One region of the Lentzea sp. HUAS TT2 genome, then DNA from elsewhere that is predicted to be linked to it. Evidence: riboswitches for the same ligand, from Rfam matches in the RefSeq annotation. Region 1 holds a riboswitch; each other region holds the start of a gene.

Region 1 (3,220 bases):
GGCACGAGGTGGTCGACCAGCGTGGCGTGCGCACGGCGCTTGGCCTGGGTGCCCTCGCCCGGGTCGTTGACGAGGAACGGGTACACCAGCGGCAGATCGCCGAGCGCCGCGTCCGTGCCGCAGGATGCCGACATGCCGACGGTCTTGCCGGGCAACCACTCCAGGTTGCCGTGCTTGCCGACGTGCACGACCGCGTCCGCGCCGAAGTTCGACTCGATCCACCGGTACGCCGCGAGGTAGTGGTGCGACGGCGGCAGGTCCGGGTCGTGGTAGATCGCGATCGGGTTCTCGCCGAACCCGCGCGGCGGCTGCACGATCACGACGACGTTGTTGGACCGCAACGCGGCCAGCACGATCTCGCCGTCCTTGGACTTGGAGTGGTCGACGAAGAGCGTGCCGGGCGCCTCGCCCCAGTGCTCCTGCATCGACTCGCGGAATTCCTCGGGCAGCGTCTCGTAGAACTCCCGGTAGTCCGCGGCCGCGATGCGCACGGGGTTGCTCTCGAACTGCTCCTGCGTCAGCCAGTCGGCGTCCTGGCCACCGGCCGCGATCAACGCGTGGATCAACGCGTCGCCGTCCAGTTCCTGCACACCCGGCAGCGCGTCGCCGATGTCGTACCCGTGCTCCTGCATGGCCTTCAGCAGCCGCACGGTCGACGCCGGCGTGTCCAGGCCGACCGCGTTGCCGATGCGGGAGTGCTTGGTCGGGTACGCCGACAGCATGACCGCGATCTTGCGCTCCGCGACCGGGATGTGCCGCAACCTGCCGTGCCGGACCGCGATGCCCGCGACGCGCAGCGCCCGTTCGGGGTCGGCGACGTAGACGGTGAGGCCGTCCTCGTCGATCTCCTTGAAGGAGAACGGGACCGTGATGATACGGCCGTCGAACTCCGGGATCGCGACCTGGGTCGCGGTGTCCAAAGGAGACAGTCCGTCGTCGTTCTCGTCCCACGACGCGCGGCTCGACGTGAGGCACAACCCTTGCAGGATCGGCACGTCGAGCGCGGCCAGCGCACCGACGTCCCACGCGTCGTCGTCGCCACCCGCCGAAGCCTTCGCGGGGTTCGTGCCACCGGCGGCGAGCACCGTCACGACGAGCGCGTCGGCCTGGCGCAGCGTGTCGAGCAGCTCGGGCTCGGCGGTGCGCAGCGAGGAGCAGTAGACCGGCAGTGGCTTGCCGCCCTTGGCCTCGATCGCGTCGCACAGGGCGTGGACGAACGCCGTGTTCCCGGCCACGTGGTGGGCGCGGTAGTAGAGGACCGCGACCGTCGGACCTTCTGGAGCGGTCTCGCGTTCCAGCACACCCCAGGTGGGGGTGGCCGTGGGGGCCTCGAAGCCGTGGCCGGTCAGCAGCACGGTGTCGGAGAGGAACTTGTGCAGCTCGGTGAGGTTCGCCGGACCGCCGTGCGCGAGGTAGAGGTGCGCCTCCGCGCAGACCCCGCCGGGCACCGTCGACAGCTCCATCAGCGCCGCGTCCGGCTGCTGCTCACCACCGAGCACCACCACCGGCAGCCCGCTGGCCAGCAGCCAGTCGAGCCCTTCCTCCCACATCCGGCGCCCACCGAGGATGCGCACGAGCACGAGGCTGACGTCCTGCATCAACGCGGGCAGGTCGTCGGTCGTCAGTCGCGCCGGGTTGCCGAGCCGGTACTCGGCTCCGCTCGCACGCGCCGACAGCAGGTCGGTGTCGGAGGTCGACAGCAGCAGGATCACGCAGGCTCCATCCCTCGTGGGGTCCTCGCCCCAAAGTGCGGGTGACTCGGAAGCGGAGTTCCTGACTCCCAGCGGTGTTCGCTGGTCACAGTGGCGGGACCGCGCCGGATTCGCACCGGCTTCCTCCTGCGCTTCGTCGTTCGGGCTCACCCTAACCGGCGGGTTACAGTCCGACCTATGCGTAGTCACCCGGACGCCTGCCCCGGCGCCGTCGAGCTGCACGCCGCGGCCGACGGCGGGCTGGCGCGCATCCGGGTGCCGGGCGGCACTCTTTCCGCTGCTCAGTGGGATGTGGTGCGGACGGCCGCGGCTGAGCTGGGGAACGGTTCGGTGGAGCTGACCTCGCGGGCGAACCTCCAGATCAGGGGGCTCGCGGACGGGGTGGAGCTGGGGGCGCGGCTGGCCGCGGCCGGGCTGTTGCCGTCGGCGTCGCACGAGCGGATCCGCAACATCATCGCGGCGCCGCTGGAGGACAACCAGGCGCTGGTCGACGAGATCGACGCGGCTCTGTGCGCGGACCCTCTGCTGGCCTCGCTGCCAGGGCGTTTCCTGGTGACGGTGGGTGCTTCGGTGAGTGGGCTGGGCGGCGACTTCGGGCTGGTCAGCGACGTTCTGCTGCTCGCAGGCCGCGACACCGGCATCCGCGTCGCCGACCCCGTCTCCGCCGTCCTCACCGCCGCCCGCCTCTTCCAGCAGCTCCGCGGCCCGGCCTGGCGCCTGTCCGAAGTGGACGACGGTGTGCGAAAGATCACCGCTCACTTCGGCGCCACCGACGCCCCGCGCCTCACCCCGGTTGTGACTCCTGTCGCACCTTCACCTTTGACGCCAGGGGTCCCGCTCGGCCGCCTCGACGCCCACCAGCTCCCCGGCGTGCCCCTCCGCCTGACCCCGTGGCGCAGCCTGGTCGTCCCCGCCGGCACCGACACCTCCGGCCTGATCACGGACCCGGAATCCCCCTGGCACGGCGTGAGCGCCTGCACCGGGCGCCCCGGCTGCGCGAAGTCGCTCTCCGACGTGCGGGCCGACGCCCGCGCGTGGCTCGGAACCCCGCACGACCGGCCCGTTCACTGGTCGGGCTGTGCACGCCGCTGCGGCCGTCCCGCCGGCGATGTGATCGAGTTCGTCGCGACCGGCGACGGCTACGAGGAGATCAGGTGACGCAGTACATCAAGGACGGGGCGGAGATCTACCGCCAGTCCTTCGCCACCATTCGCGCGGAGTCGGACCTCACCAGGTTCCCGGCGGACGTCGCGAAAGTCGTCGTCCGCATGATCCACGCGTGCGGCATGACCGACCTGCCCGACGACGTCGCGTTCTCCCCGAACGTCGTGCGCGACGCCAGGGAGGCGTTGCGGGGCGGCGCCCCGATCCTGTGCGACGCCAACATGGTCGCGTCCGGCGTGACCCGCCGCCGTCTGCCGAAGGACAACGAAGTCCTTTGCTACCTGCAGGATCCGCGCACGCCGTCACGAGCGCAGGAGATCGGCAACACGCGCAGTGCCGCCGCA
Region 2 (3,220 bases), 1.2 Mb from region 1:
TGCGCGTACCCGTCGGACAACGCGTGGATCTCGGCGAACGTGAACGAGCCGCCAGGATCGAACGTCCACGCGATCTTGTCCGGCCACCGCGTCACGGCCGTGCGCAGTGCTCCGATGAGATCAGCCACGGCCGAACTCCTCACGGGGCTTGTCCCCCTCACCGGAGGTGCTGGTGATCACGGCGTGGTCGACCTCGGTGGCCAGCGCCTGATCAAGCGTCGCGCCGCAGCCTTGGTCGACCGCGCGTTTCGCCAGCAACGCGGCCACCGGCGGCTGGGCAGCGATGCGTTTCGCGAGCTTCATCGCGTGCTTCTCGTGGTCGTAGACCTCCCGGTAGACCACCCCGAGCTGCATCAGCCGGCCACCGGTGATCCGCTCGCCCAGCAGCAGCCATTCCTTCGCCTTGTGCGGACCGACGACCTTCGGCAGCAGGCCAGAGATGCCTCCTGTGACGCTGAGACCAACGCTGACCTCGGGAAACCCGAACTCCGCTCCGATACTCGTCACGATGAGGTCGCACCCCAGGGCGAACTCGGCGCCCGCACCGAGCGCGTACCCGTGGACCGCCGCGATCACCACACCGGGGAAGTCGCGGATCGCGCGGGTGACGTCCTGGATGCGCTCCAGCCGTGCCCGCGTCTGCTTCTCGGTCTCGACCGGCACCGGCTCCTTGAGGTCGTGGCCCGCGCAGAACGCCTTGCCGCGGCCCGCCAGCACGATCACCCGCGCCCCGTCCTCACGAGCCCGCGCGAACGCCGCCAGCAGGTCCTCGACCAGCGCCGGGACCACGGCGTTGAGCCGTTCCGGACGGTTCAGGTGCACCTGGGCGATGCCCTCGGCACAGGAGTAGTCGACGGTCATCTCTCCCCTTCGATCGATCGATCGATCGGGCTTGACGCTAGAGTGAGCGCGTCCGGCCGGTCAAGGGAGGCAGCAGATGACGACGGAGGAACGGGTCCGCGAGGCCGCCGTGCGGTTGTTCGCCGAACGCGGCTTCCACGGCACCGGCATCCGCGACCTCGCCCAGGCCGCCGGCCTCTCGTCGGCCACGCTCTACCACTACATGGGCACCAAGGAAGACCTGCTGGCCGAGATCATGCGCACCAGCCTCACCGAGCTGATCGGCAAGGCCGAGCTGATCACCGGCGACGAGACGGACCGCCTCGTCGCGTTGGTCGAGATGCACGTGCGCGCGCACGCCGAGAAGCCGCGCGAGACGACGGTCGTGGACGGCGAGATGCGCGCACTGACCGGTGAGCGGCGCGCGGAGATCGTGGCGTTGCGCGACCGCTACGAACGCTTCTGGCAGCAGGCCATCGACGACGGGGTGAAGGCACGGAAGCTGACCGTGGCCGATCCGGGTGTGGCGCGGCTCGCATTGCTGGAGATGTGCAGCGGGGTTTCGCGCTGGTACTCCCCCACCGGGCCGGTCGACCTGAGTGATCTCACCGTCCAGTACGCGGACATGGCGCTGGGCATGCTCGGCGCGGCCCGCTAGGGTCGGTGCTGCCAGCGGTTCACCCGGGCTCGTTCCGGGTGGAGCAAAAGGGAACCCGGTGCGAGTCCGGGACTGCCCCGCAGCGGTGAGTGGGAACGAAAGCCGTCAGAAGCACTGGGTCTGCCAGATCTGGGAAGCGACGGCCGGTAGGAGCAGGCAACACGCCCACGAGTCCGAAGACCTGCCGCCGGTCCGCGCGCCGACCCGGTGCGCGGTGCTCCGGAGCCTCTCGGGCGGGCTGACGGGCGCGGCTGCGTGCCGTCCTGCTCGCGTGTCTCCGGTGCTTCCGCACGCTCGCGAGGAGAGAGCTTGTGACCATCGGCAGCACTGTCTTTGGTTATCCCCGAATCGGACCGAAGCGCGAGCTGAAGCGCGCGGTCGAGCAGTACTGGACTGGGAAGATCGACGAGGCCGCCCTGCGGGAGACGGCGAAGCAGCTCAGGGCGCAGACCTGGGCCGAACTGTCCGAACTGGACTCCGTGCCGTCGAACACGTTCTCGTTCTACGACCAGGTGCTCGACACGACCCAGCTGTTCGGCGCGATCCCGCAGCGGTTCCGCGACCTCGGACTGTCCGAACTGGACACCTACTTCGCGGCGGCACGCGGCCGTGACGGCGCCGCGGCCCTGGAGCTGACCAAGTGGTTCGACACGAACTACCACTACCTGGTGCCGGAACTGGGCCCGGACACCGAGTTCCGGCTGGCCGGTGACAAGCCGATCGCCGAGTACCGCGAAGCGCTCGAACGCGGTTTCACGACCCGTCCGGTGCTGCTCGGCCCAGTGACGTTCCTGTTGCTGGCCAAGAGCACGGTCCCGGGCTTCGACCCGCTGACGTTGCTCGACCGCCTGCTCGAGGCCTACGTCGAGCTGCTCGGCCGCCTGCGCGTCGAGGGCGTCGAGTGGGTGCAGATCGACGAACCCGCGTTCGCCGCCGACCGCACGGCGGCCGAGCTGAACGCGTTGCGCCGCACGTACCGGACGCTGAGCGGGCTGCCGGGCCGGCCGAAGCTGCTGGTCACCGGCTACTACGGCGATCTCGGTGAGGCGCTGCCGATCCTGGCGGCCTCCCAGGTCGAGGCGATCGGCATCGACCTCGTGAGCGCACCGGACACGTCGGTCGCGATCCCCGCGTTGCGCGACAAGATCCTGGTCGCCGGCCTGGTCGACGGACGCAACGTGTGGCGCACCGACCTGCACACCGCGCTGGCGAAGGCCGCGACACTGCTGGGCTTCGCGAGCGAGGTCGTCGTGTCGTCGTCCTCCACGCTGCTGCACGTGCCGTACGACCTGGAGGCTGAGGACCTGGAGCCGGACGTGCAGGCGCGGCTGGCGTTCGCCCGGCAGAAGGTCCGCGAGATCGTGGTGCTGGGCAAGGCTTTGCGCGAGGGAGCCGACGGCGCCTGGGCCGACGAGGCGAAACGCCAGGTGCCCAGCCCGCGCCGGGACGACCACGTGCGGGCGCGCATCGCGTCGCTGCGGCCGGAGCACAGCCTCCGCGCGCCGTACGAGGAACGGGCCGCGGCCCAGCAGGCCCGGCTCGGGCTGCCGCCGCTCGCGACCACGACGATCGGCTCGTTCCCGCAGACCGGCGACATCCGCAGGGCGCGCGCGGCGGTCAGGAACGGCGAGATCACCGAGGACGAGTACGGGCAGCGGATGCGCGACGAGATCGGCCGCGTGATCGACCTGCAGGAGGACATCGGCCTGGACGTGCTGGTGC
Region 3 (3,220 bases), 800 kb from region 1:
CCACGCCGACCTTGTCCCGGCGCTGGTAGGCGTCGCGCAGCAACGAGATCACCGCGCCGCTGACGGCCGACATCCGCTTCTGCGCCGCCATCGAGCCGGAGGCGTCGACGACGAACAGGACGAGGTTCGACTCCTTGCCCTCCCTGACGGCCTTGCGCAGGTCGGCGGCGGTCAGCAGCAGTCCGGGGCCGGTCCGTCCGCGCGTCGCCTGGTGCGGCGCCGCGTTCGTGAGCGTGTCGACGAGATGCAGCCCGCTGCCGTCCACTTTGGATGAACGGACGATCCGGCCGGTGCGGGCGCGGGCCCTGGAACGCTTGCCAGGCGCGCCTTCGCCGACTCCAGGGACCTCCAGCAGCCGTGCCTTGAACGCGGGCGCGGGCTCCGGTGCCGGACGGTCGTTGGGCGCGTTCCCGTTGCCCTTGGGGCCTTCCTGCGGTTCCGGGAGCTCACCACCGCCAGGGCCGTCGTCGTCCGGGCCCTGGTCGTCGGGTTCCTCCGCGTGCTCGGCCGCCTGGCGCATCGCGTCCTCGAGCTGCTGCTCCTCGATGCCGGGCTCGTCGAACGGGTCGCGGCGGCGCCGGTGCGGCAGGGCGAGCCGGACCGCGGTCTCGACGTCGGTCTCCTCGACGCTCTCGGCACCGCGCCACGCCGCGTGGGCGATCGCCGCACGGGCGACGACGAGGTCCGCGCGCATGCCGTCGACCTCGAAAGCCGCGCAGACAGCGGCGATCCGGCGCAGCTCACCGTCCGGAAGGGACACCAGCGGCAGCTTCCGCTTGGCCTCGGCGATCTGCTGCCTGAGGTTCGCGTCCTCGGCCTCCCACTTCGCCGCGAACGTCACGGGGTCGGCCTCGTAGGCGAGCCGGCGCCGGATGACCTCGGTGCGCACGCCCACGTCCCGCGCCGCCTTCACCGCCACGGTCAGCCCGAACCGGTCGAGCAGCTGCGGCCGCAGCTCGCCCTCCTCGGGGTTCATGGTGCCGACCAGCAGGAACTGCGACGGGTGCGAGACCGAGACGCCCTCGCGTTCCACGTGCGCGCGCCCCATCGCGGCGGCGTCGAGCAGCAGGTCGACCAGGTGGTCGTGCAGCAGGTTGACCTCGTCGACGTAGAGCACGCCCCGGTGCGCCGCGGCCAGCAGTCCCGGCTGGAACGCCCGCACGCCCTCGGTCAGCGCCTTCTCCAGGTCGAGCGAGCCGACCAGCCGGTCCTCGGTGGCGCCGACGGGCAGCTCGACGAGCTTGGCCGGTCGTCGCTCGACGCCGTCGTGCGGCGCGTCGGGGCAGTCGGTGCTGCCGGGCACGCAGCCGAAGCGGCAGCCCTCCGACACGTCCAGCTCGGGCAACAGCGCGGCGAGGGCACGCACGATGGTCGACTTCGCGGTCCCCTTCTCACCGCGGACCAGCACGCCGCCGATGCCGGGGTGCACGGCGTTCAGCAGCAGGGCGAGCCGGAGGTCGTCATGGCCGACGACAGCCGAAAAGGGGTACATGCTCGGCGAAGTCCTTCCTCGGGTGTCCACGCCCGCGGTCGGTGATCAAAGAGGGGGACGAGTTCCTGACTCCCGGTTCACTCCAAAGAACCGGTCACAGTCGCGGGACGGCGCCGGATTCGCACCGGCTTCCTCGCACTCCCCTCACAGCCCCGGCATCGTCGCATTTCGCACCGCCGGGTCCAACAGCCAGGTGAGCGACGTCGCCCTAGATCAGGCTCTGGAACTGTGCCCAGGCCTCCGCCACCTCGTCCGCCGTCCACTCCAGTGCGGGCTCCGCGACGGTGATCTCGTTCTTCGCGAGCGTCCCGTCCCGCCAGAAGTTGCCGAGGAACTTCCCGCTCACCTCGGTGAGCCGCTTCGGGTCGCCGGGCAGGTGCAGCGCGAACTGGTGGGTGTGCGGCTCCGGCAGGCCCATGGCGGCGGCCACGACCTTGGCGTGCTCGACGTAGGTGCCCAGCCGGGGCAGCACGGTGTCCAGGCCGTGCAACGCGGACAGCGCCGCCGGCCACTGCTGGAACAGCATGCCGCCGTACCGGTGCCGCCACACCCGTGCCTGGTCGATGAAGTCCCGGGTGCCGGCGAGCGCCGCGCCGGAGATGCCTTCGAGGGACTTGTAGAACGACACGTAGACCGAGTCGAAGAGCCCGGCGATCTCGGGCAGCGGCTTGCCCAGGCCGTGTGTGCTCTCCCACAGCCGGGCGCCGTCGAGGTGCACGACCGCGTCCCGTTCGCGGGCGGCGTCGACCAGCGAGGTCAGCTCGTCCCAGGTCGGCAGGACGAACCCGGCCTCGCGGTCCGGCACCTCCAGCAGCAACGTCCCGTACGGCTCGGGACAGGTGGCTATCTCGGAATTCCTGACCTTGATCGGACGCAGACCGGACAGCACGGTCAGCGCGTCGTCCTCGTGGTCCAGCGGATGGGCCTGCGGATGCATCGCCACGATCGGGTTGTGCGTGCGGTCGGCCCAGCACCGCAGGGCGATCTGCTGCGCCATGGTCCCGGTCGGCACGAAGAGCGCGGCCTCGGTGCCCAGCAGCTGCGCGACCCGCTCCTCCAGCGCGCCCACCGGGCCGCCGTCGCCGTAGCGGTCGGGGTCGACGTCCGGCACCGGGCCGAGCCTCTCCAGGAGCGTCTTCTTGCGGGTTCCGGAGAGCTGTCGGTTCATCACCACCGCATCAAACCTCAGCGGCGAGCGTGTCCGCGAGCGAGATAACCCCGTCCCGGATCTCGGCGGCCGTCATGCCCTGGGCCAGCAGGAACTCGATGTGCTCGCCCCTGAGCACGGCCAGCACGGTGTGCGCTTTGAAGGTCGAGCCGACCAGCCGGGCGAGTCGCTCCACGGTGATCCGGAAGTTGCCCTCGCAGCTGCGCGCCGTCGTCCGCTCCACCGCGATGACCAGCGGCAACGACGCCAGCACGTGGTCGAACAGGGTGCCGGCGAACTCCCCGGCGGAGCGGCACTCCAACGATGCCGTCTTGATCCAGGAGGCGGCCGTCTCGTCGACCACTGCGTTCACCAGGCCCGCCTTGTCGCCGAACCGCCGGAACACGGTGCCCTTGCCGACGCCTGCCGCGACAGCCACGTCCTCCACCGACACGGCGTCGATACCGCGCTCGCCGATCAGCCGGGTGGCGGCGGCCAGGATCGCGGCCCGGTTGCGGGCGGCATCGGCACGTTCCAACGAACTCTCCCTTGACACAAGCGGACCGTCAGTCCGTATTCTA
Region 4 (3,220 bases), 4.6 Mb from region 1:
CGGAGGACGTCGTGGTGAAGTAGACCTCGACACCACGGGACACGCCACCATCGGTCTCCAGCAGACCCTGCAACAACTTCCGAGTCTGCGCGTGCGGAAGGTGGGAGAACCTCCGGGAGATCCGCTTCTTGCGGTCGCCGTCGTAGAGATCCTCGTGGGTGAACGGAAGCGTGGGGTCGCCCGCGCCGGTGATGCGGTCCGTCTCGGCGTCACGCCGGACGCCACGTCCAGAAGCCCAGTGGATCTGGAGGTAGGTGTCGTCGCGCCCGCTCTCCCAGAAGTGGATGCCGCGCGTGGACAGGTACTCACGCACGAAGTCCAGGTGCACGTCCAGCTCGGGGTTGCCGGAGACACCCCACTGCATGCCGTCCTTCGACAGGTGCCCGTCACCCAGCAGGATCCCGTACAGCCGCGCGTCGTCCTCGCCGAGGCCGGGGACGGGCACGATCTCCTTGGGGATCACCTGGGCGACGTAGTCACCCTTCTCCAGCTGACCGGCGTCCACCCACTCCGGGCGCACCTTGTCGTTGGCGAGCCACTTGAGGGTGCGGGCGTTCTCCTGGCCGAGCGGCACGCCCTTGATGGCGTAGAACGGGTGCCCCGCGGTGACCTTGAGCGTCTCGACGGAGTGCTTGACCTTGACCTCGACCATCGGGTCGACCTGGTCGTAGAGCATGACGCCGGTGACCTCGCGGTAGTTGCCGCTGACACCGAGCACCAGGTCGCCGACCCGGATGTCCTTGATCGCCTTGGCGCCGTCGGCGGTGTAGACACCGGTCTCCGGTGCGAAGCACTGGTTCACGGCCACCGCGGTGTCGTTCGCGATCTTGAGGAACGGCACGACCCCCTGCGACCGCCCGTTGGTCCCCTTGATGTGCGCACCGATGCCGCGGACCGGGGTCCAGTCGTTGCCGAGCCCACCGGCGAACTTGCTGAGCAGCGCGTTGTTGCTGATGCCGTGGAAGATCCCGGCCAGGTCGTCGTCGACCGTGGTGAGGAAGCACGACGACAGCTGCGGGCGCGTGGTGCCCGAGTTGAACAGCGTCGGCGTCGAGCACATGAAGTCGAACGACGAGAGCAGCTCGTAGAACTCGATGGCGCGGGCGTCGCGGTCGTCCTCCTGCAGGGCGAGGCCCATGGCCACGCGCATGAAGAACGCCTGCGGCAGCTCGTAGCGGCGGTCGTCGTGGTGCAGGAAGTAGCGGTCGTACAGGGTCTGCATGCCCAGGAACTGGAAGTTCAGGTCGCGGGACGCGTCGAGGGCGGCGCCCAGGCGGGCCAGGTCGAAGTCGGCCAGGCGCGGGTCGAGCTGGCCGAACTCGATGCCGTAGCGCACGAACTGCGCGAAGTACGCGGGGTAGCGCTCGGTCATCTCGGCGTGCGACAGGGGGATGCCGCAGGCCTCGGCGCGGAGCTTGTCCAGCAGCAGCCTGGCGCTGACGTAGGAGTAGTCCGGGTCGTGCTCGACCATCGTGCGCGCGGCCATGATCGGCGCCAGCGCGAGCTCGGCGTCGGTGATGCCGTCGTAGAGGTTGCGCTTGGTCTCGGCCAGAACCGCCTCGGCCGACGCGTTGGGCAGGTCGGCGCAGGCTTCGTCGATGACCACTGAAAGGCGGTCGGGCACGCTCTCTCCTCGCGAGATCGGCCCGAGGAAACGCGTGCGCGCGCCAGCGGACACGCCGCTGGGCACACAGCCGCCCTCCCTCGGGGCACCGTGTCGTGCGCGCAGGCTTGCGCACACACCAGTGGCAGGTCTTCGGACTCGTGGGCGTACCGCGAACTCCTACCGGCCGTCGCTTCCCAGGTCGTGAGACCCAGTGCTTCGTTGACGGCTTTCGTTCCCACTTACCGCTGCGGGGCAGTCCTGGATTTTCACCAGGTTCCCTCTTGCCTCACCGGCTCGTTGAGCCAAGCCGGTGAACCACTAGCGCGGCAGATACTACATGTGGTGGTGGGGTCTGAATCGCCACCCAACATGGGCGTGTCGTGGGTTAGGGTGATCTACGTGGGTGATCTTCGGCCTCGGGTCGTCTTCGGTGCTCTGGTCAGTGCGGGGCTCGCTTCGACGTCCCTTTTCGTCGGTGCCGCGGCACCCGTGACGAGCGGCGTGCTGGCGGTGGCGGCGGTGCTCGTGATGATCATGAGCCGGCGATCAGGGTCACCCCGAGAGTGATCATCACGGCGGCGATCAGGCCGTCGAGCACCCGCCACGCGCGGGGCCTCGCGAACAGCGGGCTGAGCAGCCGGGCGCCGAAGCCGAGCGCGACGAACCACGTGATGCTGGCGGTGACCGCGCCGACGCCGAACAGCCAGCGGCCGGCCGCGATCGAGCCGAGCAGCAGGAGCGTGTCGAGGTAGACGTGCGGGTTGAGCCACGTCAGTGCGAGCGCGGTGAGGACGGGGCGGGTGCTCATGTCCGTGCCGGCGTTCAGGGCTGACGGGGCGAACGCGCGGCGTGCCGCGAGAAATCCGTACCCCAGCAGGAAGATCCCGCCCACGACCGCGGCGATCGTGATGGCCGCGGGGAACGCCTTCACGATCGCGCCGAACCCGGCGACGCCCACCGCGACCAGGATCGCGTCCGAGATCGCGCACACGGCGACGACCTGCGCGACCGCGTGGCGCCGAAGTCCCTGGCGCAGCACGAAAGCGTTCTGCGCCCCGATCGCGACGATCAGGGTCATCATGGTGCCGAAGCCGAGCAGCAGGTCAGTCACGGTGTTCACGGTATTTACGCCGCTTTGATGAGACCAGCTACAGATTCTTACGTACCATTAGTGGTCGTGATGGATCTGGATCTGGTGCGGACACTGCTCGCGGTCGTCGACGCGGGCACGTTCGACGCCGCCGCGGCCGCGTTGCACGTCACGCCTTCCGCTGTGTCGCAACGCATCAAGGCGCTGGAGCAGCGAACGGGCCGGGTGTTGTTGGTGCGTGCGCGCCCGGTGCGCCTCACCCCGTCCGGCGAGGTGATCGTCCGCTACGGTCGGCAACTGCTCGCGCTGGACCAGGACCTCGACGCGGCACTGGGCGAGGACGCCGTGGTGCGGGTGCCGATCGCGGTGAACGCGGACTCGCTCGCCACGTGGTTCCTGCCTGCCCTGCAACGGGTTCCGTCGTCGCTGAGGATCTCGTTCGACCTCCACCGCGAGGACCAGGACCACACGACGGCGTTGCTGCGGCAGGGTGTGGTGATGGCGGCGGTGACGTCCTCGCGCGA

The links. Region 1 has a riboswitch for cobalamin ahead of cobN (cobaltochelatase subunit CobN). Riboswitches for the same ligand answer to the same signal wherever they lie in the genome.
Region 2: it holds a riboswitch for cobalamin, as region 1 does, so the genes downstream of both, metE (5-methyltetrahydropteroyltriglutamate--homocysteine S-methyltransferase) here and cobN (cobaltochelatase subunit CobN) in region 1, are expected to answer to the same signal.
Region 3: it holds a riboswitch for cobalamin, as region 1 does, so the genes downstream of both, ACSHWB_RS05540 (putative cobaltochelatase) here and cobN (cobaltochelatase subunit CobN) in region 1, are expected to answer to the same signal.
Region 4: it holds a riboswitch for cobalamin, as region 1 does, so the genes downstream of both, ACSHWB_RS28445 (ribonucleoside-diphosphate reductase subunit alpha) here and cobN (cobaltochelatase subunit CobN) in region 1, are expected to answer to the same signal.

What each region holds. Positions count from the first base shown of each region.
Region 1 is NZ_CP196667.1:299,657-302,876, forward strand. Features, by position in the region: gene cobN (cobaltochelatase subunit CobN) at 1-1,712, opposite strand, end outside; cobalamin riboswitch at 1,748-1,878, opposite strand; gene ACSHWB_RS01525 (hypothetical protein) at 1,890-2,870, shown strand; gene ACSHWB_RS01530 (precorrin-8X methylmutase) at 2,867-3,220, shown strand, end outside.
Region 2 is NZ_CP196667.1:9,271,823-9,275,042, forward strand. Features, by position in the region: gene ACSHWB_RS43725 (AMP-binding protein) at 1-128, opposite strand, end outside; gene ACSHWB_RS43730 (enoyl-CoA hydratase/isomerase family protein) at 121-861, opposite strand; gene ACSHWB_RS43735 (TetR/AcrR family transcriptional regulator) at 938-1,498, shown strand; cobalamin riboswitch at 1,497-1,701, shown strand; gene metE (5-methyltetrahydropteroyltriglutamate--homocysteine S-methyltransferase) at 1,810-3,220, shown strand, end outside.
Region 3 is NZ_CP196667.1:1,104,651-1,107,870, forward strand. Features, by position in the region: gene ACSHWB_RS05540 (putative cobaltochelatase) at 1-1,492, opposite strand, end outside; cobalamin riboswitch at 1,532-1,670, opposite strand; gene ACSHWB_RS05545 (threonine aldolase family protein) at 1,701-2,660, opposite strand; gene ACSHWB_RS05550 (helix-turn-helix domain-containing protein) at 2,671-3,177, opposite strand.
Region 4 is NZ_CP196667.1:5,828,573-5,831,792, forward strand. Features, by position in the region: gene ACSHWB_RS28445 (ribonucleoside-diphosphate reductase subunit alpha) at 1-1,624, opposite strand, end outside; cobalamin riboswitch at 1,731-1,941, opposite strand; gene ACSHWB_RS28450 (LysE/ArgO family amino acid transporter) at 2,139-2,717, opposite strand; gene ACSHWB_RS28455 (LysR family transcriptional regulator ArgP) at 2,787-3,220, shown strand, end outside.